2 regions of the Kribbella solani genome follow, and region 2 is predicted to be linked to the other one. Evidence: riboswitches for the same ligand, from Rfam matches in the RefSeq annotation. Region 2 holds a riboswitch; the other holds the start of a gene.
The links. A riboswitch is a leader RNA that binds a small molecule or an ion and turns the genes downstream of it on or off. The one in region 2 is predicted to bind thiamine pyrophosphate.
Positions count from the first base shown of each region.

Region 1: linked by a shared signal. The riboswitch ahead of HDA44_RS25360 (purine-cytosine permease family protein) and the one ahead of thiS (sulfur carrier protein ThiS) in region 2 are both predicted to bind thiamine pyrophosphate.

Region 1 covers NZ_JACHNF010000001.1:5,514,289-5,529,902, reverse strand. Annotated here, with positions in the region: gene HDA44_RS25410 (S9 family peptidase) at 1-156, opposite strand, end outside; gene HDA44_RS25405 (ABC transporter transmembrane domain-containing protein) at 215-1,993, opposite strand; gene HDA44_RS25400 (ABC transporter transmembrane domain-containing protein) at 1,990-3,750, opposite strand; gene HDA44_RS25395 (helix-turn-helix domain-containing protein) at 3,889-4,842, opposite strand; gene HDA44_RS25390 (S8 family peptidase) at 4,958-8,947, shown strand; gene HDA44_RS25385 (GTP pyrophosphokinase) at 8,934-9,947, opposite strand; gene HDA44_RS25380 (ATP-binding protein) at 10,097-11,290, shown strand; gene HDA44_RS25375 (DUF3152 domain-containing protein) at 11,438-12,196, shown strand; gene HDA44_RS25370 (hypothetical protein) at 12,253-13,071, shown strand; gene HDA44_RS25365 (alpha/beta fold hydrolase) at 13,068-13,730, shown strand; TPP riboswitch at 13,749-13,864, shown strand; gene HDA44_RS25360 (purine-cytosine permease family protein) at 13,860-15,182, shown strand; gene HDA44_RS25355 (class I SAM-dependent methyltransferase) at 15,210-15,614, shown strand, end outside.
Region 2 covers NZ_JACHNF010000001.1:4,933,291-4,948,904, forward strand. Annotated here, with positions in the region: gene HDA44_RS38975 (RidA family protein) at 1-93, opposite strand, end outside; gene HDA44_RS22450 (hypothetical protein) at 11-613, opposite strand; gene HDA44_RS22455 (hypothetical protein) at 811-1,152, shown strand; gene HDA44_RS22460 (hypothetical protein) at 1,255-1,542, opposite strand; partial or broken gene HDA44_RS37480 (helix-turn-helix domain-containing protein) at 2,086-2,454, opposite strand; tRNA gene HDA44_RS22470 (tRNA-Lys) at 2,565-2,640, opposite strand; gene HDA44_RS22475 (YceI family protein) at 2,708-3,340, opposite strand; gene HDA44_RS22480 (DUF5937 family protein) at 3,481-4,365, shown strand; gene HDA44_RS22485 (glycosyl hydrolase) at 4,473-7,019, shown strand; TPP riboswitch at 7,082-7,191, shown strand; gene thiS (sulfur carrier protein ThiS) at 7,182-7,385, shown strand; gene HDA44_RS22495 (thiazole synthase) at 7,387-8,160, shown strand; gene HDA44_RS22500 (DUF6807 family protein) at 8,164-10,029, opposite strand; gene HDA44_RS22505 (RidA family protein) at 10,114-10,500, shown strand; gene HDA44_RS22510 (serine hydrolase) at 10,497-11,369, opposite strand; gene HDA44_RS22515 (LysR family transcriptional regulator) at 11,366-12,241, opposite strand; gene HDA44_RS22520 (MBL fold metallo-hydrolase) at 12,364-13,308, shown strand; gene HDA44_RS38660 (GNAT family N-acetyltransferase) at 13,317-14,060, opposite strand; gene pdxR (MocR-like pyridoxine biosynthesis transcription factor PdxR) at 14,113-15,504, opposite strand; gene HDA44_RS22535 (FAD-binding oxidoreductase) at 15,584-15,614, shown strand, end outside.

The sequences.
Region 1 (15,614 bases), 580 kb from region 2:
GTCACCGAGATCGGTCAGGGCACGCCAGGTGCCGTCCGGCGCGACCTCGTTGATCTGGCGGGTGCCGGTGCCGTCGTACAGCACCAGCAGCCGGCCATCGTCGGCGACGTCGAGAGCCATGGCAGTGGGCAGCGAAAAGAGCGTCGTCAGCAGCACCCCCTCATCCTGACATGACCCAGGGTGTCCGGCCTGTTACGCCGGACACTCTGGTTCGTCAGCGTTCGCCGTGCCAGGAGTGCCAGAGCGCCGCGTACGGGCCCTGGGCGCCCACCAGCTCGTCGTGGCCGCCGAGCTCGACGATGCGACCGTCCTCGACGACCGCGATCACATCCGCGTCGTGTGCGGTGTGCAGCCGGTGTGCGATCGCGACCACGGTCCGGCCCTCCAGTACGCCCGCCAGCGACCGCTCCAGATGCCGGGCAGCACGCGGGTCCATCAGCGAGGTCGCCTCGTCCAGGACCAGGGTGTGCGGGTCCGCGAGCACCAGGCGAGCCAGCGCGACCTGCTGCGCCTGCGCGGGCGTCAGCGAGACCCCACCGGAACCCACCTCGGTGTCCAGCCCGTCGTCGAACCCCGCTACCCAGCCGTCGGCGTCGACCGAGCGCAGCGCTGCCCACAGGTCCGCGTCGGACGCGTCCTGCCTGGCCAGCCGCAGGTTGTCGCGGACGCTGCCCACGAACACGTGGTGCTCCTGGTTGACCAGCGCGACGTGGCTTCGTACCTGCTCCGCCGACATCCGGTCCAGCGCCGCGCCGCCCAGCGTGATGTCACCGACCCGTGGCGAGTAGATGCCGGCCAGCAGGCGGCCCAGCGTCGACTTGCCGGCACCGGACGGTCCGACCAGCGCCACCCGGGCACCCGGCTGGACCGTCAGCGTCACACCGTGCAGCACGTCCCGGCCTTCCAGGTAGCCGAACCGCACGTCGTCGGCCAGCACGGTCCGGCCCTCTGGCTCGTCCTCGCTCGCCGCCGCGGCCTCCTCGACCTCACGGACGCCGACCAGACGTGCCAGCGACACCTGCGCGACCTGCAGCTCGTCGTACCAGCGGATCATCATGTTGACCGGCTCGACCAGCATCTGGATGTACAGCGCGCCAGTGGTCAGCGCACCGACCGTCAGCCAGCCCTGGATCGCGAACCCGCCACCGATGACCAGCACGGCCGCCAGCGCGACGGTGTGGGTCATGTTGATCACCGGGAAGAGGATCATCCGCAGGAACAGCGTGTACCGCTCCCAGGCGACCCACTGACCGATCCGGGTGTCGCCGAGGCTGATCCGGCGGGCGCCGAGCCGGTGCGACTCGACCGTGCGGCCGGCGTCGACGGTCTCGGCCAGCGCGGACGCCACCGCGGCGTACCCAGCTGCTTCCGACCGGTACCCCGATGGTGCACGGCGGAAGTACCAGCGGCCGCCGATGATCAGGATCGGCGCCGCGATCACCACTGCCACCGCCAGCGGCGGTGCGGTGACGATCAGCGCACCGATCAGCAGGCTGCCCCAGATCACCGCGATCGTGAGCTGCGGTACGGCATCGCGCATGGCGTGCGAGAGCCGGTCGATGTCGGTGGTGATCCGGGACAGCAGGTCACCGGTCCCGGCGCGTTCCAGCACGCCCGGCGGCAGGCCCACCGCGCGTACCAGGAAGTCCTCGCGCAGGTCGGCGAGCATCTCCTCGCCGAGAACAGCGCCGCGCAGCCGCGTCAGCCGGGTGAAGCCGGCCTGCACCGCGAGCGCGATCACGAAGCCGATCACGACGGACGGCAGCTTCACGTCGGTGTTGCCCTCGGACAGCTTCTGCACCACGTTGCCGAGCAGCCACGGACCGACCATGCCGCTCAGCGCCGCCACCGCGTTCACCAGCGTCAGCCAGAGGAACGCGCGGCGGTGCCGGCGGAACAGCGTCTTCAGGTAGGCGCGCACGGTCGCGCTGCCTGCCACCGGGAGCCGCACCACTTCCTGTGGGGCCGCCGGGTCGTACAGAGGGCGCTTCACGACAGCTCCTCGAGAGTTGGTTCTTCTTCACGGGTCACGACCGCGCGGTAGCGCGCATTGGTCTGCAGCAGCTCGTGGTGCGTCCCGGTCGCTTCCGCCTGGCCGTCCGGCACGAACACCACGCGCTCCGAGCGGTCCAGCATCAGTGGGCTGGACGTGAACACCACCGTGGTGCGCCCGGTACGCAACAGCCGCAGGCCGTCTGCGATGCGGGCCTCGGTGTGGGCGTCGACCGCACTGGTCGGCTCGTCCAGCACCAGCACCTGCGGGTCGACGTACAGCGAGCGGGCCAGTGCGACGCGCTGACGCTGACCGCCGGACAGCGAGCGGCCGCGTTCGGTCAGTACGGCGTTCAGCGCGTCGGACTCACCGGACGGCAGTGTCTGCCGCAGTACGTCGAGGATGTCCGCGCACTGCGCGGCATCCAGTGCTGTCTCTGGCGTGACCGCACCACTCGACGGCACGTCGAACAGCTCATGCACTGTCCCGGACAGCAGGACCGGGTCCTTGTCCTGCACCAGCACGACCGTCCGTGCGGAGTCCAGTGGGAGGTCGTCCAGCGCGACGCCGTCCAGTCGTACTGACGGCTCGCCGTCGGCTGTTGGGCTGTGACCACCCAACCGGTCGGCCAGCAGACCGCCCGCGTCCGGGTTGCCACAGACAACCGCGGTGAAGCTCCCGGCCGGGACGTACAGCCCGGTGACCGGGTCGAGCAGGTCGCCCTCCGGCTGCTGAGCCTCGGCAGTCCCCATCGTCAGGTCGGTGCGCTGCAGCGACAGCACCCGCGCGGCCCGGCGCGCCGACACCTTCGAGAAGATGAACGCGCTCGCGGTCTCCTCGAACGTGTGCAGCGGCACCAGCAGGAACGTCACGAACCCGTAGGTGGTGACCAGCTCACCGACCGAGATCCGGCCGGACAGCACCAGCCGGACGCCCATCCAGACGATCAGGACCAGGAACAGGCCGAACAGCAGCACCTGCAGGGCCGCGATCAGCGACCACATCCGGGCACTGCGGACGGCGCTGGTCCGGTACTGCTGCGAGGCGTCGCGGTAGCGCTCCAGGAACAGCTGCTCGCCACCGATGCCGCGCAGTACACGCAGACCGGCCACGGTGTCAGCAGCCAGCTCGGTCGCCCGGCCGCCCTTGGCCCGCTGCTCGTCCGCGCGACGCTCCGCCGGACCCATCAGCGGCACGATCGAGAACGCCAGCACCGGCACCGCGACGGCGACGATCAGGCCGAGCTGCGGTTCGTACAGCATCAGGCCGACGACGACCGCGAAGCAGGTCAGCAGCGCCGCCGCGAACCGGCCGACGACCTCGACGAACCAGCCGATCTTCTCCACGTCGCCGCTGCTCACGGCGACCACCTCACCGGCCGCGATCCGGCGGGTCAGCAGCGAGCCCAGCTCGGCCGCCTTGCGCATCAGCAGCTGCTGCAGGCGAGACGCGGTGCTGATCCAGTTCGTCACGACGGCGCGGTGGAAGAACGAGTCGGCACCGGCCTTGGCCGCGCCGAACACCAGCAACAGCGTGCCGGCCAGGATCAGCTTGGGCCAGGACAGGTCGATGGCCGCCTGCACGGCGAGCCCGACGGCGACCGGAGTGGCGGCGATCCCGCCGAAGAACAGCAGGCCCCAGAACACCGCGAGCAGCTGCCCGCGCAGTTGCTGGTGCTCCAGCCAGAGAATGAGTCGGAGACCGGACCGGGTGTCGGGCACGCCCGGATCGGCGAAGGGAAGGAGGCGCAAGGACATGACGTCTCACAAAGAAGGGCAGAGAGGGATGAAGGAAGGTGCCTGACCAGGCGAATGGATCAAGCCTAGGCGCCGCCGCCGACAACCAGTCAAACCCTTTTCAGCCCGGGATTGGTCACACCCGCGATCGTGGTCCGGTCAACCGCCCGAACGGGCCAGCCCGACCGCCACGCCGGCCTGGAACCGGGTCTCCGCGTGCAGGCTGTTCTGTACCCGCTGGATGCGCCGGCCGATGGTCCGCAGGCTGATCCCGAGCTGGCGGGCGATCGCCTGGTCGGTCATCCCGGCGGACAGCAGCGCGATCAGCGTGTGGTCGCCGTCCTCACCGGCCTCCTGACCGCGCTCCTGATCGGGCCCCTCACTGCCGAGCGCCAGCGCCAGCGGCAGGGCCGCCGCCCAGACCCGCTCGAACAGGGCGATCAGCGCGTCCAGCAGCGCACTCGGCCGGACCACCAGCAGGCCCTCGCTGGTACGGGTGCCGGTCACCATCGGCAGCGTCGCGACCTGGTTGTCGTAGATCGCCAGCCGGAGCGGTACGTCGCCGGTGACCCGTGCCTGCTCGCCCACCGACAGAGTCACCAGCAGCGTGTCCAGCCCCTGCTCGTCCACCGCTGCCCGGCTGTACACGATCCGGTGTACTACTCCGTGCTGGATCGCATCCGCGACCGGCTGTGCGTCCGCCGGGGAGATCGGCTTCACGTACGGCGGCGTCTCGAAGGCGCGTACCTCGGACCGGGTCGCCCGGTGGATCGCCAGCAGGTACGCATGCGCCTGGTCGCCCGGCACCACCTCCACCGGTGACTGGCGGACCGGGTACGGCGTGGCGCGATGCAGTCGTTCCAGCTCCTGCACCCGGGTGGCTACCTGGTCCAGCTCGAGCTGCCGCGCATCCAGTAGTCCTTGTAGCGCGACGGCCGGCGGCACGGCGCTGTACTTGCCGTCCTCCACCCGCAGCAGCCGCTTGCTGACCAGCGCGTCCAGATTGGCGCCGGGGAGGTCCTGCGCGAGCTCCGCGGCGCTCCGTCCCGGATGGGTCAGTACGTGCTCATAGACCTGTTCTTGTCCGCTGTCGATCCCCAGGCGCTCCAGCACGCGGACCAGCGTATGACCGATCTCGGCCAATGGCCTAGACCTGCCGTCCGGATGCCTTTACACCGTCCGGCCGATCCGGTGATGCTCCTGGAAATCGATTCCTGGGAGCCGCCCCATGTCACGCCCAGCCCTGTCCCGCCCAGCACTGTCCCGCCCGGCACGGCCGCGACCGGCTGTGTCCGTCCTGCTTGGCGCGGCGCTGGTCGCCGGCCTCCTGTCCACCTCCGGCGCCCCGGTGGCCGCCGCGCCGCCACCTACTGCGCCGCCTCCCGGAGTGAAGCCGGTCGGTCTGCCGCGAGTCACAGCGCCGACGACGGTCACGCTGGTGACCGGTGACAAGGTGACTCTCGCCCCGGACCCAGACGGGACTACCCAGGTCCAGCTGCAGCCAGTGGCTCGCCCGAACGGCTACGTACCGGGCATGCAGCTGGTGCAGACCAACGAACAGCAGCTGGCAGTACCGGATGACGCCCTGCCGTACCTGTCGGCCGGTGTACTGGACCGGACGCTCTTCGACGTCGGCTACCTCGTCAGCATCGGGTACGCCGACAACGCGACCAGCCAGCTACCGGTGATCACCCAGCTGTCGTCAGCTGTTCCGGCTGCCAAACTACGCAACCAGGTCGATGCACTGCCCGGGCTGAAGCCGACGGTGCAACTCAACAGCGTGCACGCGACCGCTGCGGACGTACCGAAGACCCAGGCGGGTTCGTTCTGGTCGTCCATCGCCGGCGCGGCCGTGCCACGGACCGGGCGGCCCGTGCCACGTGCCTTCGGTCGCAGCGTGACCCACGTCTGGCTGGACCGGAAACTGAAGGCCACGCTGGACCAGAGCGTGCCGATGATCGGCGCACCGCAGGCGTGGGCCGCCGGCTACGACGGAAAGGGCGTCAAGGTCGCGGTATTGGACACGGGCATCGACGCGAACCACGCGGACCTCAAGGGCCGGGTCGCCGCGTCGAAGAATTTCACCAGCGACCCGGACGTCAGTGACGGCTTCGGCCACGGGACGCACGTCGCCTCGATCATCACCGGGACCGGCGCCGCCTCCGATGGCAAGTACAAGGGTGTGGCGCCCGGCGTGGAGCTGCTTGTCGGCAAGGTGCTCAACAACAAGGGGTTCGGTGAGGACTCCGACATCATCGCCGGGATGGAGTGGGCCGCGGCGCAGGGCGCCAAGGTCATCAACATGAGTCTCGGCGGCACACCGACAGCCGACGAAGCCGATGACGTCGGTGCACTGGCTGTCGACCGCATCACCGCGGCTACCGGCGTGTTGTTCGTGGTCGCCGCTGGGAACAACGGTCTGTCCGGCGCGTCGACTGTCAGTACCCCTGGTGTCGCCGAGTCTGCTCTGACCGTCGCGTCCGTCGACAAGAGCGACAAGCTGGCGTACTACTCCAGCCGCGGCCCACTGCTGTACCCGAACCGAGTGAGCAAGCCGGACATCTCCGGACCGGGCTCGGACATTGTTGCTGCTCGTGCTGCCGGTACGTCGCTCGGCAGTCCGGTCGACGCGAACTACACGTCGCTGTCCGGTACGTCGATGGCGACACCGCATGTCGCCGGAGCCGCTGCGATCCTCGCGCAAGAGCATCCGGACTGGCAGGCCGCGCAGCTCAAGGCGGCGCTGATGAGTACCAGCAAGGACGACGGGTACTCCACGTACGAGCAAGGTGCCGGTCGGGTCGATGTGGCGCGGGCCGTGGCGCAGCAGGTGTCAGGTGTAACCGCCGGAGTGGACTTCGGGAAGATCCTGGAGACCGAGACAGGCGACGTCGTACGTCAGATCAGCTATCGCAATGACAGTGCGAGCGACGTGACGCTGCACCTCGGAAGTACGTTGCGTTCGACCAGTGGTACTGACCTTGGCCAAGCTGTCAGCGTGCCGGGAGAGGTTGTCGTACCAGCGCATTCGACCGCGAGCGTCGACGTGACCGTACACGCCGGTCAGCTTCAGGACGGGTTCTCATCGGGCGCTGTGATGGCTACGGCGGACGGTGTCCAGGTCCGTACGTCGTTGGCACTGCGCCGGTCGCGCCAGAGCTTTCAGGTCAAGGTGAACGTCAAGTTCAGCGCCCGGCCGATGTTCGGAGCGATGATCAACGCGATCAACCTCGACGACCACACCGCCAACATGGTGCTGCTGCAGCGGGCCGAGATCGCGCCGGACGGGATGAGCGGTTCGTTCTCGCTCGACCTGCCGCCCGGCCGGTGGTCGATCGTCGTCAGTCATGACCGCGAGCCGGCCAGCAAGCGGCTGGAGTACGTGATGTTCGCGGAGCCGGAGCTGTCGGTGCAGGGTCCGGTCACGCTGTCGTTCGACGACCAGGACGCGGTCCCGTACCGCAATGTCACCGACACCCCGACACAGAACATCGCCGGTGGAGTGATGGCGTACCGGTCGACGACGGATGGCACTGACGGGCTCGGTGTGACGCAGTTGCTCACCAAGAACGGCGACGGTGGCTTCTTCCTGGCGCCGACGAAGCCAGTGACTGCTGGGGCGTTCTCGATCAAGTTCAACGCGACCCGTGCGCTTCCGCAGGTGCAGCTGGCGGTTGACTCCGCCAACGGTCGCGGTCTGTCGATGGTCCCGAACTACTCGGACTACGCCGGAGCCGCGCCGCGGTTCGACGGTCGCTACCGGAAGCTGCCGGTTGTAGACGCCGGCTGGTCGCTCGATCCGGCTGAGCTGGCGAAGGTACGCGGCAAGCTCGTACTGATGTCGTACACCTGGGGCCACGGTGGGTACGAGTGCGCACTGCATGAGGAGGACCTCGCTGCACTTAAAGCGGCCGGTGCGGTTGGTGTACTGCAGGAGTCCGGCGACTGTGATCTCTACCCGCAGTGGGTGGAAGGCAATGTAGATCTGCCAGTTGCTGGGATTGACGCGAACGAAGGAGTTCGGCTCCGGAAGCTACTGGCTCGTGGACCGGTGACGGTGTCGCTGACAGGTACGCCGAACGCACCTGTCGTCTACCACTTGGCACAGGTGTCGCCCGGACGGTTCCCGGACTCGGCGACCTATCGGGTGCACGACAAGGACCTGGCGCGCGTACGGACCAGCTACACGCCGGAGTGGCAACCGAAACCGTTCGCGGGTCAGGAGAGCGTCGGCAGCCGGCTCAACGCGGCCGTGGAGTCGCGGACCCTGTTCACCTGGCCGAACTACTTCACATCCTTCCCACAAACGCGCGACGAGCTGTACGGGCCGGTCGGACCGGACGTGCAGTGGATCCGTACAGCCGGAACCGATGTAGCGCAGAAGTCGGCGGAGGAGCGGCGTACGACGCTGCGCCCCGGCCGGATGCCGGATGAACGCTGGCTGGGTGCACCACGTGGTATCGGACCGTCCGACGTACCGCCGACCGCGACAAACCTTACGCACATGGGCTTCTGCTTCGCGTGCCGTGATGATGACCGGCTCGTCGTCGTACCTGAGTACGCCAACCCGGACCCGTTGGTCGTCCCCTCGTTGCTGCTGACCGGTACGCAGACCAAGCTGTACCGTGACGGCCAGGAGATCCCGGCCACGACGTACTCCGGGTTCCCGTCCTTCACGCTGCCGTCCGGCCCGGGGCGCTATCGCCTCGTACTGGACTCCGATCTGAACACCGGTCCGCAGAAGGTCTACGACCTGTACAAGTACAGCGCGAAGCAGCACACGGAGTGGACGTTCGGTTCCGCGCATGTGGGTGCGACGAACGTTGGCAACACCACCTGTTATCAGGCGTGGGTCGAGAAGACCGCACCGTTGACCTGCGCGCCGCAGCAGCTGCTGTACCTCAGGTACTCAGCTGCGACGGACAGCACCAACAAGGTGCGTCACTGGCTGGTGCCGCTGCAGATCAAGCCGTACTACGAGCGCACCGCGAAGGCAGGCAGCGCGGCCGTGTTCCGGTCCGTGAAGGTGACGGCCAGCTACGACGCCGGCAAGAGCTGGAAGCCGGTGCCTGGGGTGAACCTGCGGAGTAGCTACCAGGCGCTCCTGGTGCCACCACGTGGTACGGCCGCCGTGTCGCTGCACGTCGAGGCAACCGACCTGAACGGCAACACCATTTCCCAGACGATCGACTCACTGCTCGGCGTCAGGGCTGGGTGATGCCGGCGCGGGTCAGGGCCTTCAGGCGGCCGCGGAGGATCTTCTGCCGGCGTTCCTCGTTGGGGAACAGGTCAAGATAGGCGGAACCCTTTGCTGCCAACAGGTCGTCGTCCAGGCGGCGTACGGTTCCGGCGGGTGCGCGGTGGGTCATGGCGGACTGTACGGCGGCGCTGTCGATGCCGGTGAGCAGGTCGGTGAGCTGCTCTTCCGTAGTGACGCCCAGCCGCGCCAGCACGCCAAGAATCCACGTGTAGTGGGTCGTCTTGGCGTGCGGCGCGTCCGGGTAGCGACGGTTCAGGTACGTGGTCAAGGTGCCCGTGGTCAGATCCAGTGGAGCCTTGTCCGACGCGGTCGCGGCCAGCTCGCGGTACAGGCGGTCGATCTCGGTGAACTCGTTGTCGGCCAGCTCCATCAGCGCGGCGGCCAGCAGGAACCGCCGGTCGAACTCCGGCTTCCGCTCCGGTGGGATGTCCAGCTTGTACCTGATGTCGTGCTCGAACTCGGCCCACGCGTGCTGCACCGCCGTCCGCACCTGGATCTCCATCACCAGGTTCTTCAGCACCGCGTACTCCGGCAGCTCCCGCCGGTGCGCGTTCAGCCGGACCAGATAGTGCTTGCTGGCGTACCCGAAGACGCCCTGCGCGCGGGTGTGCGCCCCCATGTCGGTGTGCTCGACGATCTCGAACTCGGCCTCGATCACCTCACACACCCGGTCCACCGCCTCGACCAGGAAGGTGATCACCCGCGCCGCGACCAGGTCGGTGATCTGGTTCAGCGGGTCGTCGTACTTCGGCCGGGCCGGATCGTCCGGGTGTGGTTTCGCCGCCTTCGCCAGGAACGACTCCGGGTCCTTCGCCCGGGCGGTCGCGCTCAGGTAGTTGATGCCCTCTTCTTCACCGATCAGTTCGTTGATCAGCGCTTCGAGCTTCCGGGCGCCACCGACGTACTGCTGGTGCACGCGTTCGTACAGCGCGCCGGCTTGCGGAACCCACTCCACCATGGCGGAACCATAGTGGTCCCACGCTCGCTGGCAACGTCTATCGAATTCTAGGCTTTTTGCTAGAAAGCCGTAGACGATGGTCGCGACACGCTCTGGTCGTTGATTGGTCAATCTACGGAAAACGGTAGACGGCCACATACAGTGAAAGCATGGATCCGATCCGGAATCCCTATGCGCCCGGCGCCGGTCAGCGGCCGCCTGAGCTGGCCGGACGCGACACCGAGGTGCGGCAGTTCGAGGTGGTCCTCGAGCGGGTCGCGGCAGGCCGGCCGGAGCGCAGTCTGGTGCTGAGTGGACTCCGGGGCGTCGGCAAGACGGTGCTGCTCAACACACTGCGCAGTCAGGCCATCAAACGCGCGTGGGGTACGGGCAAGATCGAGGCGCGGCCGGAGCAGAGCATCCGGCTGCCGATCGCGCAGGCACTGCACACGGCGATGCGTGAGCTGGGGCATCGGCACCGGGACGAGGACCGGGTGGATCAGTTCAGTGCGGTGCTGAAGGCGTTCGCGCTGCGGACCGGTGCGGAGGACCGGAAAGGTATCCGCTGGCATCCGCCGGTCGACGTGGCCGCGGCGAAGGGCCGGGCCGATTCCGGTGATCTGGAGATGGACCTGATCGAGCTGTTCACCGACGCGGCCGATTTGGCCGGTGACCTGTCTGTCGGCGCCGGTCTGTTCATCGACGAGATGCAGGACATCAGTGCGGATGACCTGTCCGCGTTGTGCGCTGCCTGCCACGAGATCTCGCAACAGAGCGCCCCACTGGTTGTCGTAGGCGCCGGACTGCCACATCTGCCGGCCGTACTGTCCGCCAGCAAGTCGTATTCGGAGCGGCTGTTCCGGTACGTCCGCGTGGACCGGTTGGCGCGTGATGCGTGTGACCGCGCGTTGATGATCCCCGCGGAGAGCGAGGGCGTGCAGTACGACGACGAAGCGCTGGACGAGTTGTATGCCCAGACCGACGGCTACCCGTACTTCGTACAGGCGTTCGCGCACTCCACCTGGGACCATGCGCCGAAGTCGCCGATCACCATCAAGGACGTGGCGGTGGCCGCGCCGGAAGCCTCGGCCGAGCTCACCGTCGGCTTCTTCGGTTCCCGCTACGAACGCGCGACGCCCGCCGAACGTGAGTACATGCGCGCGATGGCGGAGCTCGGCATCGGCGTCGACGACGGCTCGGTCCCGACCGCCGAAGTCGCCAGCACCTTGAACCGCAAACCCCAGTCCCTCTCCCCCGCCCGCGACGGCCTGATCAAGAAGGGCCTCGTCTTCTCCGCCGAACGCGGCACCGTCGCCTTCACCGTGCCCCACTTCGGCAAGTTCCTCCGCACCCGCACGGCTTAACAAAGCCTGGCTTTCCGCTGACGAGTCAACTCTGTAGGGTGAAGTGTCATGACCACCCGGCGGAGCGGCCAGCGTGCGGCTACGCGTGGACGGCGACGGGCTGGGCGGGCTCGGCGGCGGAAGCCTTATCGCGGGCAATGGCTCACGGTGACCGCGCTTGCCGTGCTGGGGACCGTGGTGGTGGCGCATCCGGACGTCGCGAACCGGACGAGTTTGGCCGCGGATGTGGTTGCGGGGGCCAACCAAGCGCCGAAAGAACGCGCGCAGACCGCGCCGACTCTGACACCGGCGCCGGTGGCAACGCCGACGCAGAAGTACACCACTCCGTTGCGGCCGGCACCGAGTTTGCCGAGGAAACAACCCAAGGGCGCGAAGCCGAACGTGCTGGTGTCCACCGGAAAGCTCACCGTGGTTCCGGGGACCAACAAGGCGAGCGGCGTACGGGATGTCATGACGTACCGCGTCGAGATCGAGCAGGGCCTGTCGGTGAACGGTGCGGCCGTAGCCGCGAAGATCCACAAGACCCTGACCGATGCGCGCGGCTGGCAGGCAGTGCATCCGGTGAACTTCGAGCGTACGGACAAGGATGACGCCGATCTCCGCATCATCCTGGCCACGCCGTCGATGACGGACAAGCTGTGTCTTCCACTGGACACCGGCGGTGAGGTGTCCTGCCGGGTCGAGGACCGGGTCGTGCTGAACGCGAAGCGCTGGGTGTACGCGATCCCGTCCTACGACGTGGAGCTCTACCGGAGCTACCTGGTCAACCACGAGGTCGGCCACGCGCTCGGCCACGGCCACTCGACCTGTACCGAGCCGAAGACCCCCGCACCGGTGATGATGCAGCAGACCAAGGGCCTGGCCGGCTGCCTGCCGAATGCCTGGCCGACGATCAAGGCGACCTGACAGACTTAGTGTCCCGCCCGCGGGACACTGGGTCGTACAACGGGGAAGGAGCGCAGATGTCGTCACAGGACTTCCCGACGTACGGCCGGGGTGATGAGCCTGAGCAGCGGCCCGGTGATGAGCATCACTACGCTCCACCCACACCGTACGGGGGCAGCAGCTACGGCCCGGGCCAGCAGCCTGCGCCGGAGCAGTTCCCGTATGCCCAGCCACAGCCGTACGGCGCCGCACCGCAGCAGCACACCCAGCATCCGACTCAGCATCCGACCCAGCCACCGAACTACCGGCCCGGCGTACCGTTCGGTGTACCGGCGAGTCCGATGCCGCATGAGCTCCCGGCGTACGGCCGCGACCAACCGGTTGCGCCCCGCGACCCCCGCGCGGCCCGCGTGGTCGGACTGGCCGCGTTCGTCGCGGTCATCTACGGGCTGCTCGTTCTGACCGTCCAGCGGGTCGCACTGCGCGAGATCTCGCAGGCACCGGGCTCACCGCTCAACCACCCGCTGCGTACCGACGTACTGGATGCGATCGGTCAACTGCTCCTGGTGATCGTCGGCGCCGCCGCACTGGTGATGTGGCTCCGCGACGTCATCGCTCGACGCAAGGCGGGCCGTCAGCCGGACCTGGCCGAGCTGTCCGGTCTGATTCTGGTCGCGGTGTCGCTGGTGCCGATCCTGGTGTGGGTGATCCTCGTGCTGTCGACCGGTCTGGGTTCGTCGGACGGCTCAGTGCACCGCCTGCCCACCGCGTACGGCTGGGGTGGCTTCGGGCTGTTGCTCCTCGCGGTCGGCCTGTTCCTCGGCTACCGCGAGCTGAAGCCGGCCGTACCGAACCCAGTGGTGCAAGGCCCGCCCGCCAAGGCTCCTTGGGAGTGAGCGCTCCAGTAGTCCTCGTGCCCGGTCTGGGCCTCGGACCCGAGTCGTACGCGCGGACCGTCGAGCACCTCGCCACGCCGTACCACGTAGTCACCCTGCCCGGGTACGGCGAACCAGCCGGTGCCCGTGAAGACCTGCACCCACAGGCGCTCGCAGTGGCGCTGGCTGACAAGATCCGCGACCGCGCGGTGCTGGTCGGCCACTCCGCGAGCTGCCAGATCGTGGTTGAGGCCGCAGTGCGCTACCCGGAGCTGGCGCACGCACTGGTGCTGGTCGCTCCGACTGGTGACGCGCGCATGTCCAGTTGGGTCGACCGGGCGGTCCGCTGGCTTGGCTCTGCCGTACCGGACTCACCGAAGCTGATCCGGACAGTCACCCCGCAGTACGTACGAACCACTCTGCCGGCGATCGCCCGCGCCGGTGAAGCGGCCCGGCATCATGACCTGGCCGACGTGATTTCCCGAGTCAAGGTGCCGGTGCTGATCGTCCGTGGCCGGCACGACCTGCTGTCGACCGCCGAGTGGGCCGAGCGGCTCGCCGAGCTCAGTCGTGGCGAGGCGCGGACGCTCGAGACGGGCGCCCACATGCCGATCGCAACCAACGGCCCGGAGCTGGCCGCGCTGATAGAACGAGCGGCCGCCCTGCCGTCAGATAGCTGACGCGTTAAGATCACCCGGACAAACCTTTGCGGGAGCTCGCACCAGTAGCGCGGGCTGAGAGGGCGACAGCTGGGTCGCCGACCGCCTGAACCTGACCGGGTAATGCCGGCGTAGGGAGTTGGGTCACTCATGGCCGACACAGCTGTTCGATCCGGCACGACCGAGGCGCCGCTCGTCCTCACCACCGATGCGCCGCGGACGCTGAGTTTCTTCGATCAGTTCACGCTCTGGGGCAACTTCGGGATCTCGCTGTTCGGTCCGGTCACGGGCGCGTTGGTGGCGGCGTACACCGGGTCGCTGTGGAAGGGCCTGCTTGCCGTCGTCGTCGGCTGCGGGATCGGCGCGCTCGTACTCGGCGGGGCGGCCGTGTTCGGTTCGCAAACCGGCGCGCCGGCGATGGCGAGTCTGCGCGGGATCTTCGGCCGGCGTGGATCGATCGCGCCGACCGTACTGAACATCGCGCAGAACGTCGGCTGGGCGACGATGGAGATCATCGTCATCTCCCAGGCCGCGGTCGCGGTGACGAGCGAGCGCTGGCGCTGGGTGTTCGTCGTACTCGCGGGCATCATCGCGACCACGATGGCCGTACGCCCGCTGGGCAGCGTGAAGATCCTGCGGAAGTTCATGGTGTGGTTGGTACTGGCCGCGTCGGTGTACTTGTTCGTCCAGGTGCTCGGCAAGCCAGTACACGCGCTGCCGCAGGACGGCGTGTTCGGCTTCTGGCCGGCGGTCGACCTGGCTGCGGCCGGCGTCGTTTCGTTCGCCCCACTGGCAGCCGACTACACGCGGCACTCGCGGACGAACAAGGCTGCTTTCGCCGGCTCGTCTCTCGGCTACGGACTCGCGGCGATCGGGTACTACGCGCTCGGTGTTGTCGCGGTAGCCACCCTGCAAACCGACAGCGAAGGCGTGATCACCGCGCTGGTCACCTTGCCGGCCGGTGCGATCGCGCTGTTCGTACTGCTGGTGGACGAGGTCGACGAGGCGTACGCGAACATCTACTCGACCACGATGGCGGCACACAACCTGGTCGGCCACGTCGATCGGCGCTGGATCTCGGTCGGCATCGGCGTCCTCGCCACCGGGATCGCGCTGTTGGTTGACCTAGGCAACTACACGCAGTTCCTGTACCTGATCGGCTCGGTCTTCATCCCGTTGTTCGCGGTCGCGATCGCCGATTTCTTCGTGGTCTCCAAGATGCGCTGGGATGTGTCCGCGACGGCGAAGTTCCGCTGGCAGCCGACGGTCGCGTGGCTGATCGGCTTCGTCGCGTACCAGTTGGTCAACCCCGGTACGGTGGCCGGCTGGTCGACTTTCTGGACGAATGTCCAGCAGTGGCTGTTCAACCATCACCCGGTACCGACCTGGCTCGGCGCGACGTACACCTCGATCGTCGTCTCGATGCTGGCCGCCGTTCTCCTCGGCCGAATTCGCCGCCCACTGGACAACTGACCCGCGCGGACCGGAATACTGGCGGTCATGCTGAACTCCGCATTGCGCAGCCGGGCCGAGTACGCGGAACTCGGGGCCGACGGATTGGCCGCCCGTACGACGCCGGAGCGGGACGCGGCGATCGTACAAGCGGTCGAGGAACTGCTCGTCGGCCGCGAGACCGTCCTGGACCTGTGCTGTGGGTACGGGCGGGTCGCGCTTCCGCTGCGCCGCGCCGGCAAGGTCGTCCGCGGCCTGGACATCTCGCCGAACCTGATCGAAGCCGGTCAGGCCCGCGCCGCCGAGGAAGAGCTCGCGGTCGACTGGGCGATCGGCTCGATGACCGACCTGCCGTACAAGTGGGACTCGTTCGACGCCGTGATCTGCCTCTGGACGGCGTTCCACGAGCTGTTCGCCGAGGACGAGCAGCTCTCCACCATCTGCGAGATCTCC
Region 2 (15,614 bases):
CAACCCGCCATCAAGCGTCGCCGGCAAGACCACCGGCCGCTCGCCCCTCGCCGGACACCCCTCTTTCGTCACCCGCAAGAACGCCTCGTCCACACCAATCCCCTTTATTCCAAATGCCGAAGATAACTTCCCAATATCGTACTCTCACCTCCCTCCGCCGGTCGGACCGTCCCCAGTCACGTACCGGGCGAAGCCGACCAGCCGATCGACGACGGGACTCGGCCGTGACGGTCACACCTGACGCGGTGAACTCGATCAAGAACGAGTAGGTGGTCAGCCTGAAAGTGTCCCAATTGTCGTACTCGAAGTCCGAAACCTGACCGTACGCCTCAGCAGGCGGCTCTTCACCACCCGGCCTTGTACCGTCGTATTCCCACCCGCGAATCATGACGTCCGCAAAACACATCGCCACGACAGGCGTTCGAACGGCCGCCTCGGGCGTCCACCGCGCCTCGGTGTACTCGAACCGCAGAATCAGAGTTCGATCGACAGGTTGCAGCTCGATCCCGACCAGCCCCATGTCGTGCAATCGCACGGGGACACCTTGATCGGTCCAGAACTCATACAGCCCGGTGCCACCACCAGCGAGGTCACGCCGAGGATCAATCGACACACCACGAACCTCAGCTCGCCGCCGAGCATCAATCACAAGGCGCTCCGGCGCCCCTCGACCCCGCCATCACCTGCCCATACCCAGAGTGTCGCAGGACGGGTGTCTACATCCACGCTCATTCACAGATCGTGTTCCTGGACGCCCCGTGCGGAATACTGCGACCGCATATCAAGGTCGCCCGTACGCGAAAGGCTGTCATGAAACCAGTTCTGGTTGTGATCGCAAGTCAGCTTCTTTTCACGATTGGAGACCTGATCGCGCGGCTGAAGATGCGGCAGCACGGCTTCGCGGCCGACACATTTCTGTCCTGGTGGTTCGTCAGCTACCTGACGCTGCGGACGGTCGCAACCTTCGGACAACTCTGGGTACTCGCGAAACTCGTACTCGGCCAGGCCCTGCCGTTGTTCGCAGCCTCATCGGTCATCCTCTCAATGGTCCTCAGCGCAACGGTCTTGAACGAAGGCCTCTCCCCAAAGACACTCATCGGCGGAGGCCTCGCCATCGCAGCACTCGTAGCCCTCGCATTACCGTGGGGCTAGACAGACACCCTCAAGGCCGGCTCCGCTTGGCGCACAGCCCCTGCCCCACCGCCTTGAGAGCGTTCGACCTTCAAAGTAGGGGCAAAGGCTGGCTCCGGTGTCCTACTCGTCGGCCTTCTGCAGTGCGTCCAGACCGCCCTCGAACCACGCATGAGCAGCAAGCCAGGTGATCGCGACCCGCTGTCCATCTGTCGCCGCAATCTCTTCTGCGCGTGTCAGGAGATAGCCGAGCATGGTGTTGTTGTCCTCAGGCCACGGCGGATCAGGCATATGACGGTCGCGAAGGTGCTCGACGGATGCTTGCTTGTCGAGATAACCCTCCAGTTGTTCGGCCCATCGTGCAAGCGAATCGCCGCCGGAGTCACCGAACAACTTAATTACCCGTCCCACGATCACTCCCGTTGTCCGGCGAGCAGCGCAGCGCTCGCGCTCGCTCGTATTGACGATTAGGCGTCCGGGTCACGCTAACCTCTTCTCACGCGAGCTGCTGGCTACGGGCCGAGTACGCGCCTCATCGAGAGGCACGGGCATGTCATTGCAGTTTTCTATTCAGATAGCCCCCGAGTTGCTCTGGGCGATCCTCCCGACCGTTCTCGGGGCTGGTTTCGTTCACAAGATCCGCGGACGCAAAACGCAAGTGACACGGACCGCCGTCGAGACTTCTGCGTCGCACCCCGAAGAGGTTGGATAATCGGCTGAGGTCGACGGCTGTCCGGCTGTCTGGTGGAATGCCCAAGCGACGGGTGCCGGATGTTGGCGGTGGGGGCGCATCGTCAACGGCTGAGATCTCGGCCGTTGTGCTTTTGCTGGGGTGTTGTCGTGGGTGGTCGCTGTGGTTTGGGCGCTGGTGCGTCTGGTGAGACCTTGCTGGTCACAAGGTCGCGCACCCAATCGAGTGCGAGTAACCCGTGGACTGAAATTGCGCGGCTGTTGACCGGCGCGGACCAGCGCCCGGTAGATCCCCGACCGCGACGGCACCACCACACCGTCCAGCTCAGCCAGGCCCGGGTCGTGCTGCAAGTCGTACAGGATCCGGCGCGGACCCCAGCCCGGATGCACCCGGCGCAGTTCCAAGATCCTGGCCTCGACCACCCCGCCGAGCTGATGCGGGCACGACCCCGGCCGGCGCGAACGCGGCGCCAAACCCGCGAGACCTTCGTCCTCGTAACGGCGCAGCCAGGCGTGCACCGACTGGCGTGACACTCCCCACTGCTCGGCGACCTCGGACACCGACCGTCCGTCAGCCAACACCGCGAGTACCGCCTGGTACTTCTGCTCTTGCACGCTCAACTCCTGCAACATGAGTCGAGTGTCAAGAAACAACCGAAACCACCGTCAAGCATCTACCGGAGCCACGTAAAGCAAGAGCCCAAGCCAACCTGTCAAGGATGACCCGGACTCATACACGGTTTTGGTAGGCCCCGTGGGACTCGAACCCACAACCCGCGGATTAAAAGTCCGCTGCTCTGCCAATTGAGCTAGAGGCCCTCGTAGGGGTGTGGGGAACAGTGTGTCAGGTTTGGTGGGGGAATGCTCGGTGGGGTGGGGTGGTGGGTCAGGGGCGGGTTGCCAGGAGGTCGAGGGTGAGGGTGACGTGGGGGTGGACCAGGGCTGTGGTCAGGGGGTTCCAGTTGGCGTGCCAGGTATGGCGGTTGAGGGTGGTGGTTGCGTGGAAGTGGAGGTCTGGGCCGAGCTTGGTGACGGTTAGCGGGATGGTTATGGGGTGGGTGGTGCCGCGGATGGTCAGGTCTCCGCTTACCACGAAGTGCTGGACGTCGGTCAGGTGAGTGGGGGTGGCGCTTGGTTGGCCGGCGGTGGGGTGGTGGGGAGCGGGTGCGGTGGTGAGGTGTGGGTTGGTTGGGGGCTGGGAGGCGGGTTGGTGGGTGGGGGTGATGGTGGTTGTGGTGAAGGTTATTTGGGGGTGGGTGGGGGTGTTGAGGAAGTCGCGGTGGAGTTGGGTGTCTCGGCGGGGGTTGTTGGTGGTGAGGCTGTTGGACTGGATGGTCAGGTGGGCGGTTGAGGTGGTGGGGGTGGTGGCGTTCAGGTGCAGGCTGGCCTTGAAGGTGGTGAAGTGGCCTTGGACTGTGGGGCCGAAGCGGTGGGCGGCGGTGAAGGCTATTCGGGTTCGGGTGGGGTCCAGTACGTAGTCGCCGGTCAGGTCGGTCGGGGTCCGGTCGGTTGGGGGCATGTCGGTTGGGGGCATGTTGGTTCGACGGGGTGGGGTGGTTGGGTGTCAGGTCATACTGCGGGGGTGGAAGGCTCGTTGCGGTGTTGACTTATGTGGTGGGGGCTCGGGATCTGGCGGAGGTTCGGTTTGCGGTTTCGCCGGTGGCTGAGGTGGTTTTGTCGTTGCGGGCCTTGCGGGAGCCGGGGCGGTTTCCGTTGCAGTTGGGGTGGGTGCGGGCGGTGCAGCCTCGGGTGCGGGAGTTGGAGTGGGATGTACTGCGGTGGCTGGTCAACGACACGATGGGGAGTCCGGACTTTCTGACGCCGCGGCCCAGTTCGCCGTTGACGCAGTTCGCGGATGAGTTGCAGGTGATCGGTGCGGTCGATCAGGGGACGTTCGAGCGGCAGCTGGTCGCGGTGCATGGTGAGCTGCCCCAAGGCATCAGTGCCGGCAAGGTTGTGGAGGCGCTCGAGCAGTACTGGCAGGCGGTCATCCAGCCGTACTGGGGTCGCATGCGGACGCTCTTGTCGGCTGACATCAGCTACCGCGGGCATGTGCTCACGCAGCACGGTACGGGTGCCATGCTCAACGGACTCGGCCCAGCTATCACGTACGCGGACGGGCTGCTCAAGGTGGATCGCGTCAGCGACCCCAGCCGTACTGAACGGATCGACGGCCGCGGACTGGTTCTCCAGCCGACGCTGTTCGGTCCGCACGCTGTTATTCCGTTCGACGTCGGCGCACCGCCCTTGCTGGGGTATCCGCCACGTGGTCAGGCGCACCTGTGGTCTGTTGTCGAGCCGCCGTCGCAGCAGGACCTGGCGCAGTTGATCGGTACGCCGCGGGCGCGCATCCTCCAGCTGCTCACCTACCCGCGGTCAACGACCGACCTGGCCGGCGAGCTGAAGGTGACGCCCTCTGCGGTCAGTCAGCACCTGCAGTTGCTCCGGCGTACTGGGCTGGTCGAGCCGCAGCGTACGGGCAAACAGGTGCTGTACCGCACGACCGAGCTGGCCGCGCTGCTGACCGGAACCCAAGTCGACTGAGCCGTTGACACCTCCGGCACCACGCGGCAATAGTACGAAAGCGCTTTCGCACACGTCGTGGCAGCCGACGTCCCATGACCCGCCCGCACCCTGAATCAGGAGTCGGCATGCGACGTACTCTTGCGCTCGCCCTAGGAGTGCTCCTTCTAACCCTCGGCACCATCACCCCCGCCCACGCGGCGACTCTCGCCCTGACCCCGATCACCCTCGGCAACGTGTTCACCGACGGACAGGCGGTGAAGGTCGGTCTGAGTACCGACGCCGCGTCCGTGACCTGGTCGGCCGCCGATGTCAACGGCACTGTGGTCGCCACCGGTAGCCAGGCCGCCGCCAGTACGCTGCAGCTCTCGGTCACCAACCGCGGCTGGTACAAGCTGACTGTCCAGGCCGGCACGCTGACCGCCCAGACCACTTTTGCCATCCTCAGCCCGCTCAGTACCGCACCTGTCACCGGAGTCACCAGCACACGCATTGGTGACTTCGAGAACGCCGCTGAGGGCTGGACCTTCTACCCAGGCAGTGAGTTCCCCGGTGCGACCGGTGGCTTCGCGCTGGACACCACTGACAACCACTCGGGTACGCACGCCGGCAAGCTGTCCGGTGACTTCAGCGCTGGTGGGGCGTACGTGAGTGTGACCCGCCCTTTGCCAGCAGTGGCTGCGAACAGCGTCAGCCTCTGGGCCAGAACGCCCAACTTGTCGTTTCTGACGTTCCGGCTGACTGATGCGACCGGACAGGTCCACCAGCAGCGACTGACCTTGTCCGGCGGGACGGACTGGCAACCGCTGACTGTCACGCGCTTCGACGGCGGCAAGCAGTACGTGCACTTCGGTGGTGCGAACGACGGTGTCTGGCACGGTCCGGCGAAGCAGATCGAGGTAGTACTCGACAAGGGCGCCATCAGTGGGGCAACGAGCAGCAGTGTGAGTCTCGATGACCTGACCCTCAGCTCTCCCGCCCCTGCACCTACTACTCCGCTGGGCGACTACGAGAGCACTGCTGAGGGCTGGTCGTTCTATCCGGGCAGTGAGTTCCCTGGTGCGACTGGCAGCCTCTCGTACGACACAGCGTCGCCACAGAGCGGTGCGCAGTCGGCGAAGCTCACTGGTGACTTCACTGGTGACGGCAACTACGTGGCACTGCAGCGCACGTTCGTACCGGTCAACCTGAACGCACTGAGCCTGTGGGTCAAGAGCAGCCAGCTGTCAGCACTAGGACTTCGGCTGACTGACGCGACCGGTCAGGTCCACCAGCAACGTCTGCCACTGACTGGAACAGGTTGGCAGCAGCTGAATGTCACCAGGTTCGACGGTGGCACCGGATACTTGCACTTTGGTGGTGCCAACGACGGCGTCTGGCACGGGCCAGCCACTGCGATGATGCTGACTCTCGACAAGAGCTCGATCAGCGGTACGACGGCGTCCGTCAATGTCGACGCAGTCGCCGCGACCACTCCGCGTTCGCTGGTCGGCGCTAGCACCCACTTCGGCGGTAGCTGGAGCCCGAACGCCATTCCGCTGCTCGCACAGACAGGTGCACGTGGCGCCCGCGACGAGGCGTACTGGTCCGCTGCCGAGACCACGGCCGGTACGTACAGCTTCCCCGCCAAGGTCGACACCTACTTGCAGTCCTGGCAGTCGAACAGCCTCGACCCACTACTGATCGCGGACTACGGCAACTGCCTGTACGACTGCCCGGACCAGCTGTTCAACGCGCCGTACACCGACGCCGGCCGCGCAGCGTTCGCCAACTACGCCGATGCACTCGCAACCCAGTACCCACAGGTGCACAACCTGGCGGTGTGGAACGAGTGGGACGTCAACGCGGCCGGTCCGGCGAACAAGACGCCGGACAGCTACCTGGCACTGCTGAAGGCGACGTACACCAAGGTGAAGGCGAACCACCCGGACGTCACGATCGTCGGTGGTGGTGACACCGATGTGACGCAGCAGGCGTGGTTCCAGGTGTTCTGCCAGCTGGGCGGGCTGAAGTACCTGGATGTGGTGTCGATCCACCCGTACAACTACCTGCATGCGCCGGAGGGCCTCGGCGCCGCGATCGACCAGGTACGGGCGACCATCCGCCAGTACAACGGCGGTGTGGACAAGCCGATCTGGATCACCGAAGCAGGCTGGTTCACCGGTACGGCGCAGGCGTCGGTGGACGAGGCCACACAGGCGATGTACCTGGCGCGCGCGCAACTGAACGTACCGGGCCATGACGTCGACCGGTTCTACATGTACGACTTCAAGAACGACGGTGTCGATCCGGCTGCACAGGAGGACAACTTCGGTTTGGTACACCATGAAGCGGATGCACTGGGTGCGTACACCCCGAAGCCGGCGTACGTCGCGTACGCAACCGCGGCCCGGCAACTGCGTGGCGCGACCTTCCTCGGCAAGGAATACCCGGGGAACGGACTGATCGACCAGGTGTACGCAGCCAACGACGGCACCCCGTTCCGAGCCATCTGGGCCGCCAGTGGCGCCAACTCGACCGTAACGGTCAAGGCGACCGGTCCGGTCCAGGTGACCAGTCTGTACGGACTGTCGTACACCATGTCACCAGATGCGAACGGTCAGGTCAGTGTCACGGTCGGCGTCTGGCCGACGTACATCTCCGGCACCAACGTGACCTCGGTGACCGCGCCATAACCCAGCAGCTCCCGCGGCCGGTGAGACCACGCTCGCGCCCGATTGAAGGCGTGAGTTAGAGTCGAGTTGTCCGCGGGAGCTCGCAGGAAGTGGGCTGAGAGGGTGACTGCCGTCACCGACCGCTGAACCTGAATCGGGTAATTCCGGCGTAGGGAGGAAGCGATGGAGTCCGTCTGGGTCAACGGTGCGGCGGTCGACGTGCCGGCCGGACAGTCGGTGGCCGAGTTGATTGCCGAGTACTCGGACCGTAGTACCGGGATCGCGGTCGCGGTGAATCAGACCGTGCTGACCAAGGCCGAGTGGGCGGCGACCGCGGTGCGGGCCGGCGACCGGGTCGAGATCGTCAGCGCCACCCAGGGAGGCTGAGATGGACGATCCACTGGAGCTGGGCGGGCGGACGTACACCTCGCGGCTGATCATGGGCACCGGCGGTTCCGCCAACCTGGAAGTGATGGAGGAGGCATTGATTGCCTCCGGCACCCAGTTGACCACGGTCGCGATGCGCCGGCTCGGGACCGGGCACGAGGGTTCGGTGCTGGACGTGCTGAAGAAGCACGACATCGCGGTACTGCCGAACACGGCCGGCTGTCACACCGCGGCCGAGGCGGTACTGACCGCGAAACTGGCCCGTGAGGCACTGGAAACCGACCTGATCAAGGTGGAAGTGGTCGCCGACGACCACCTGCTGCTGCCCGACCCGGTCGAGCTGCTGGACGCCGTGGACGCGCTGGTCGCCGACGGTTTCACCGTGCTCCCGTACACGAACGACGACCCGATCCTGGCCCGCCGGCTCGAGCAGGCGGGTTGTGCGGCGGTGATGCCGCTGGCCGCGCCGATCGGTTCGGCGCTGGGCATCCGCAACCCGCACAACATCGCGCTGATCGCCGAGGCGTCGAACGTGCCGGTGATCGTCGATGCGGGCATCGGTACGGCCAGCGACGCCGCACTGGCGATGGAGCTCGGCTGTTCGGCCGTCATGCTCGCGACCCCGGTCACCCGTGCGGAGAAGCCCGCACTGATGGCGGCCGCGATGCGTGACGCGGTGTCCGCGGGCCGGGCCGCACGGCTGGCCGGCCGCGTACCGCGCCGCTGGCAGTCCGCGCTGGCGTCGTCGCCTACAACCGGCCTGCCAGCCTTCTAGCCTCTACAAACGGCCAGCCAGCCTTCTAGCCTCGACCAGGTCAACCGCCCGGTCCAGCAGCAGGGCAGTGAGTGACAGTGTCAGCTCCTCGTTGGGCTGCAGCGTGAGCGGTTCATCCCAAGCGAGCGCCGGACACGCACCGACGTACTCCTCCGCCCGCAGGAACCACGGACGGACCTCACCAGGCTGGACCAGCAGCAGAGTCACCTCGCCCTGTACGAACGCCAGCCACCGACTCGACGACCCGAACGCACTATCCAGCCCCGAGCCGTCAGCACTCAGTACGGTGGTCGGCGCCAGTGGCAGTCGCCAGAAGATCCCGCCGTACGCCGCACCGTCCCGTCCACAGGTAGCCGGGCTGTCGATCCGCAACGCGCCGTACCGTGCAGTGAGCTCGCTCCGCCAGTCCAGCCGCCAGCCGTCGTGTACTGGCTCGCCCTTGAGGAACCGGCGTTCAACCAGTTGCGGACGACCCTGTTCGTCGTACCAGGTGAGGTCGTCGTTGAGCGTGTGCCCGTCCTGGATGGTCACGCTGCGGCTGCGCTGCTGCCCGTGGTTGGTGAGCAGCGTGGGGCCCTGGCCGCGTACGTACGTCCGACCGCCCCAGTGCGACGTGCCGTTCACCAACGGCACCGCCAGCGAGACGCCGTAGTGATGCCGATGGTCAACCGGACTGACTTCGGTCAACGGGTGTCCCCCGAGCGTACGGACCGGGTGCAGGTACGGGCGTGGCGCATGCACTTGGGGCATCCGGCGCCCGAACTCGTACCGCGCGAGTAGTCCGGCCGAACTGCCCAACTCGAAGATGTCGCCCTGTTGCTGCCAACCGATCCGGTCAGCCGGTGCACCACTGTCAGACCGAGGCTCCTGCGGTACTGGCCCGGTGCTCGCCCGCACAGCCAACCGCAGCTCCGGTACGGCATCCGCATCGCCCTGCTCGGTAGCGATCGCCGCATGCAACCGGCGCCACGCCAGCTCACCCAGGTCCGTCTGCGGCACCCGCACAGTCGTCAATGAAGGTACGGCGAACCGCGCCAAGCCGATGTCATCCATCCCAGTCACGGACAGATCAGCTGGTACGGCGACGCCGACCTCGTTCAACCGAGCCAGCAGACCGAACGCGACCAGATCGTTGAACGCAACCACCGCGGTGACCTGCGACTCAAGTACCTGCTCAACCGCGGCGTACCCGTCCTCGATCGACCGTCCACACTCCAGCCGGACCAGGTCCAGCCCGGGGATCTCCTGCTCGGCGACCTCAAGCGCACGCACCCGCATCAGGTTGGACGCGCTGGCGGCCGGACCGGACAGGAAGGCGAGCCGTCGATGCCCGAGCCCGACCAGGTGATCCACCACGATCCGGACCGCGCGGCCGTAGTCGACGACCACCGACGAGACCTCCGCCGGACCCTGGCGGTTGACCAGGATCACCGGCTGCACCTGCGGCAGCAGCTCGAGCAGGGCCGCCTCGTCCATCCGCGGCGACACCATGATCAGCGCGTCGCAGCGCCGCCGGGCCTCGATCGCGATCGACGCCTCGGCGCTCGGGTCCTCGTCGGTCTCCGCGACCAGCACCCGGTAGCCGGCCGCCGCCGACGCGTTGGTGATGCCGCGCAGGATCTGCTGGAACAACGGGTTGCCGAGGTCGGGGACCACCAGCGCGACCATGTTCGTCCGGCCGAGCGACAGGCTCCGGGCCAGGTCGCTGGGCCGGTAGTTCAGCCGCTCCGCCGCGGCCCGGACCCGGGTGACGATCTCCGGCGCGACGCTGAGCCGCCCGTTCATCACCCGGGACACGGTCGCCCGCGAAACCTCCGCCGCCCGGGCGACGTCGGCAATCGTGATCGAGTCCTTCGGTGTCCGTCCCACCCCCGTATCCTCTCCCGACAGAAACCGGTTTCTCAACCCTTCTTCCGGTATATGTGTCAGGACCCGACGAATTGGGAGGCACAGGTGAGCGAGCTGGAGTACCCGCCGGTGGACGGCGTTGCCCCAGGCAACGGTTATACCCACGTGGTGACCGGGCGTGGGCAGTGGGTCGCGGTCTCCGGGCAGGTCGCGCTGGACGTGGCCGGGCAGTTGGTCGGGATCGGCGATCCGGGCGCGCAGGCGGAGCAGGTGTTCGCGAATCTGGAGCGGTGTCTGGCGGCCGCCGGCGCGACCTTCGCGGACGTGGTCAAGATGACGTTCTTCGTCACTGATGTCGCTTATCTGCCGGCGATTCGGGAAGTGCGGGACAAATACATTCCCGGAACAAAACCCGCGGCGTCGGCGGTGCAGGTGGCCGCGTTGGTCATCCCCGAGTTCCTGCTGGAAATCGAAGCGTTTGCCATTGTCTAACGGAGCAGATCCACCGCCAGCCGAGCGGCCTCGCCGATCGCGGCGTCGACGCGTGGCTGGCGGAAGTCGCCGCGGGCGGTCAGCGTGTACACGGCGATCGCGTACGCGGCCCCGCCCGGCAACGTCACCACCCCGACCTCATGCCGCAACGCCCCGAAGGTCCCGGTCTTCCCCGCGACCAGCACGCCGTCGTGCGGAAACCCGGACGCCAATCGCTGCGTGAAGATCTGCCGATGCATCACCGCCCGCACGAACTCGGTCTGCCCGGCCGACAACAACTCCCCCGACCACAACCGGCGCAACAAGTACGTCATCTCCCGGGCCGTACTGGCCGACGCGTGCGCCGCCTCGTACACACCCGCCGGGTCGGTCTGGTCATTGTCGGCAAGCACCGCCAGCGCGGCATCCGGATCGTTTGTTCCGGTACGGCGTTGCAGGTCCCGCAGATTTCCCGCCGTACCGCGCCGTACCCAGGTCCTTTGTAATCCGAACGATTCCAGGATTTCGGCCAACCGGCGCAATCCGACAATGTCCAGCAAGGCATCGGCCGACGCATTGTCGGAGGCCGTCATCATCGACAGCGCAAGGTCTCGCAGCGACGCGGTCACCGGATCGGCGAACAACGACAGCCCAGTCGGCCCGGCGGTCTTGACCGCCGGATCGAGCGTGAGCTGCTGCCGCGGGTCCACCGCACCGAGGTCCACCAGTCGGCAGAAACCGGCCAGCAGCGGCAGCTTGTACACCGACGCCAGCGGCACGATCCCGTCCGCGTCGACCTCGACCGTCGACCCCGGGTCGTCCAGCGCGACCGCGTGCAACCAACCGCGGGCGCCGACGTCCTCGAACACCGCGCGAATCCGGGCGTTCACGACGCCACCAGCGCTTCCGTGAGCCGCGCCATCACATCGTCCGGTCGCAGGAACGGCGTCCGCGTCCGCGACCACACGAGCCGCAGCCGGAGCGGAAGGGGATCATCCACCAACCGGTGACGAGTCACTCCCGGCGCACCCAGCAGCGGATCGGCCGTGACGACGGCCGCCTGGCCCGCCGCGGCCATCGCCAGACCCGCTCGCTCATCCGTCACCACGACGGTGCCGCCGCGCGGGCGGTGCAGGGCGAGCGTGTCCAGGAAAAGATCGCGCGCCGCCGGTGCCTCCGTACGCGGCCGAACCGCGACCGGCAGCTCGCCCAGCTGACGCAACCCGACGACCTCGCCCGAGGCGGTCCCGGCAGGCAGCAGGAGCCAGGTCGGGAGCAGCGCGACCGGGCCGGCTTCCAGACCGTCCAGTACGGTCGGATGCGCCACGATCGCGAGCGTCAACCGCCCGGTACTCACCTGGTTGACCAGCGAACTCGTCGGCGCGGTCGCAACCGTCACCCGGCTGCCCGCGATCGCCTCACCACACGCGGCGGCAACGGCGGCGCCGGCCGACGGTGGCACCTCGGGAGCCAGGCCGAGCCGGATCTCCGGACCTTCCGGTTCGCGCTCGACCGCGGCCTGGTGCAGCTCCTCGATCGAGGACAGCGCGCGCCGGGCGTACGGCAGCAGGGCGGCGCCGGCGGGAGTCAGCTCGACCTGTCCGGCGCCTCGCTCGAACAGCTTCGCGCCGACCAGCGCCTCGAGCCGGCGCAGGCCCTGGGACAGCGGCGGCTGGGTGATCCCGACGACCCGCGCCGCGTCCCCGAAGTGCTGTTCCTCGGCCAGCGCGACGAAAATCTGCAGATGCCGTTCAGTCAGCACAGCACACCTGACCTGCGGTGATATCTCCAGACAATCGATGCATGCGTAAGAGCATATTCGACACGCAAGCGCGGCAAAGCCTTGACTGGGGTTCCAGGACGAACAGAGGAGACAGCGTGCAGGTGAGTCGGAGAGGGATGCTGACCGGAGCCGCGGCGGTCGGAGCGGTCGGCGTGATCGGCCTCGAAGCACACGGCGAGGCAGCCACGACAAAAGCTGCCACGACACAGGCGGCCACGACAGAGGCACAGCCCAAGAAGGAACCAGTCGAGCTGACTTGGTTCGGTACGCACGCCTGGCAGATCCGATGCGGCCAGAGCGTCGTGCTGACCGACCCCTGGCTGACCCGCTTCAAAACCGGGACGTTCACTCCGGAGGGCGCCGACCCCAAGACCGAGCTGGTGATCAAGCCCGAGGTGATCGATCGCCATCTCGGTACGGCGGACGCGATCCTGGTTCATCACGGCCACTACGACCACATGGCCGACGTACCGTACGTCGCCCGCAAGACCCAGGCGACCGTGCTCTGCACCGAGACGCACGCCAACCTGCTCCGCGCGATGAAGACCCCCGACGAGCTGCTTTCACCGGTCCGCGGCGGCGAGTACCTCCCGTTCGACGGCTTCACGATCGAGGTCTTCCCGTCCCTGCACTCGTGCGGCGGCAAGCGCCACACGTACGCCTATCCGGGCTACCGGTACGAAGTGCCGCCGCGTCCGCGAGTGATCGAGGATCTGGTCGAGGGCGGAACGCTCGCGTTCGTGATCACCATCGGCGGCGTACGCATCCTCAGTCTGAGTACCGCGAACTTCGACCCGAACGCGCTTCGCGGGCTGCAGGTGGACGTGATCTTCGCGGCGCCCGGCGGCGAACCGGGGATCACCGACCGGCTGCTGCGAACCATCAAGCCGGTGCGGAAGGTGATCGCGACGCACTGGGACGACTTCGACAAGCCGCTCGATCAGCCGGGTGTCCCGTGGACCGACCTGACCCCGCTGCGTACGTCGGTCGAACGCGCCGGCGCCGAGCTGATCGTCCTCGATCACCTGCAGAAGATCACGCTCTGAGCAGAGGATCACGCTTTGACGCGATAGTGGTACCGCGATGCGACCTGGAAGCCGAGCCGGTCGTACAGGGCGCGGGCCGGGGCGTTGCTCTCGACCACCTGCAGCCAGACCCGCTCGGTTCCCAGCGTCGTTGCCTTTCGCAACAACCCGTGGATGATCGCCTGCGCCAGCCCGAGCCGCCGGTGGCGCGGGTCGACGGCGAGGCAGTACAGCCCGGCCCAGTCGCCGACCAGCGCGAGCCGGCCGATCGCCCGCACCGGCGGACCGGACGGGATGACCGCGTACAGCGCGCGGGAGCGGTTCAGGATCTGCCGGGCCGCGGCCTGCGCGGCGGAACCGCCACGGCCGTCGACCGACCACCAGAAATCCATCCAGTGATCGTCGGGCGCTGCGGATATATTCACCGCAACGTCCGGCTCGGGGAGGTTCGCGAGGACCTCGGAGACGGTCGCGCAGAGCACCAGCGTCGGGTTCCGGAGCTGGTAACCACGGGCCGCCAGATATGCGTCGAGGTCGCCCGGCTGGGCCGCCGGACCGACCTGGAAGGACGGCGCGATGCCATGCGCCGCGTACAGGTTTTCCACGTAGTCCAAGGCGCGGCCGAGGTCGAACGGGGCGCCGGCCGGCAGCACCGAGTTGGCTCGCAGCGTGACGCCGGCGTTGCGGCGGACCAGCCAGCCGTCCAGCTCGGTGCTGGACGCGGCGGGCCAGCCTTGGTTCATCAGGGCGTCGATGCGAGCTGCGGCGATCACTCCACCAAGCCTAGAACCGCTCGGATCGAATTGCAATGAAATGCATACTTATTCATTCACGGATCGCCGCGACCGCGGCCGCGAGCAGATCGATGCCTTCGACAACGTCCTTCCGCGACACCGATCCGTACCCGAACACCAGCCCGGCCGGACCCGATCCCCCGTCCCAGTACGGCGCCAACCCGTACACGCCGAGCCCACGCTCCAGGGCGGCCGACTGCACTGCCTGCTCGTCCAGGTCGTCCGGCAGCCAAGTGAGTACGTGCAGCCCAGCCGATACGCCAACCGGCTCGAGCTCCGGCAACCGTGCGGCCAACCGGTCGATCAGCGTGTCCCGCAACAGCCGGTACCGCGGCCGCATCCGCCGCAGGTGCCGGTCGAACTCACCGCGCGCCACGAAGTCCGCGAACGCCAACTGGTCGAACACCGGTGAACCGCGATCGTCCATCAGCTTCGCGGTAGTCATTGGTTCGACCAACCAGGACGGCAGGATCAGCCAGCCGAGCCGCAGCCCGGGCACGAGCGTCTTGGACGCGGTCCCGGCGTACGCGACCCGATCCGGCGCAAGGCCCTGCACCGCACCGATCGGCTCCCGGTCGTACCGGTATTCCGCGTCGTAGTCGTCCTCGATCACCAGGCCGTCATGCCGATTCGCCCACGCCACCAGGGCCGCCCGGGTCTCGGCCGACGCGACCACGCCGGTCGGGAACTGGTGCGCTGCCGTCACGAGTACGACATCCGCGCCGGACTGCTCGAGTGCGTCGACATCGATCCCGGACGGCAGCATCGGTACGCCGACCACGTCCATCCCGGCCGCCCGCGCGACGTCCTTCAGATCGTTGTCGGACGGGTCCTCGACCGCGAGCCGCCGGCGCCCCAGAGCCACCAGCACCTGCAGCAACAGGCGGGAACCTTGCGCGAAACCGTTGCAGATCAACAGGTTCTCCGGGCGGGCCGCCGTACCCCGGACGCGATTCAGATAGTCGGCGAGCGACGTCCGCAACTCGATCGTGCCGCGACCGTCGATATACGCGAGGCTGTCGTTCGGCGTCTCGTTCAGCACCCGGCGTACGGAGCGCAGCCAAGCCGCGCGCGGGAACTGGGACACGTCCGGGCGGCTGTACTTGAAGTCGATCCGCGGCGGACCACTCGCGGCCGGTGCCGCGGGCGCCAATGCGACGGTGGCGATGTCCGCGACCGTCGTGTGGCCTCCGGCCCGGCTGATCAGGTAGCCCTCCGCGACCAGTTGCTGGTACGCCTCGACGACCACGCCACGCGACAGACCGAGGTCCTGCGCGAGCGCGCGGGTGGACGGCATCACGGCATCGGCCCGGAGCAGGCCGGACCGGATCCGGGTCCGCAAGCCGCTCTCCAGCTGCTGGTGCAGCGGCACGCCGTTGTCCCGGTGCAGCTCCACCAGGAGTTCGCCGGAACTGGTCCTCATTCGGCTCACGAAACTGGACCTTATCGGAGTACCGCTGCGCTGTCAGGGTTGTGCACGGAACCCGATGGGAGTGAGAACGATGACCACCTACCTGACCGCCGGCGACGCCG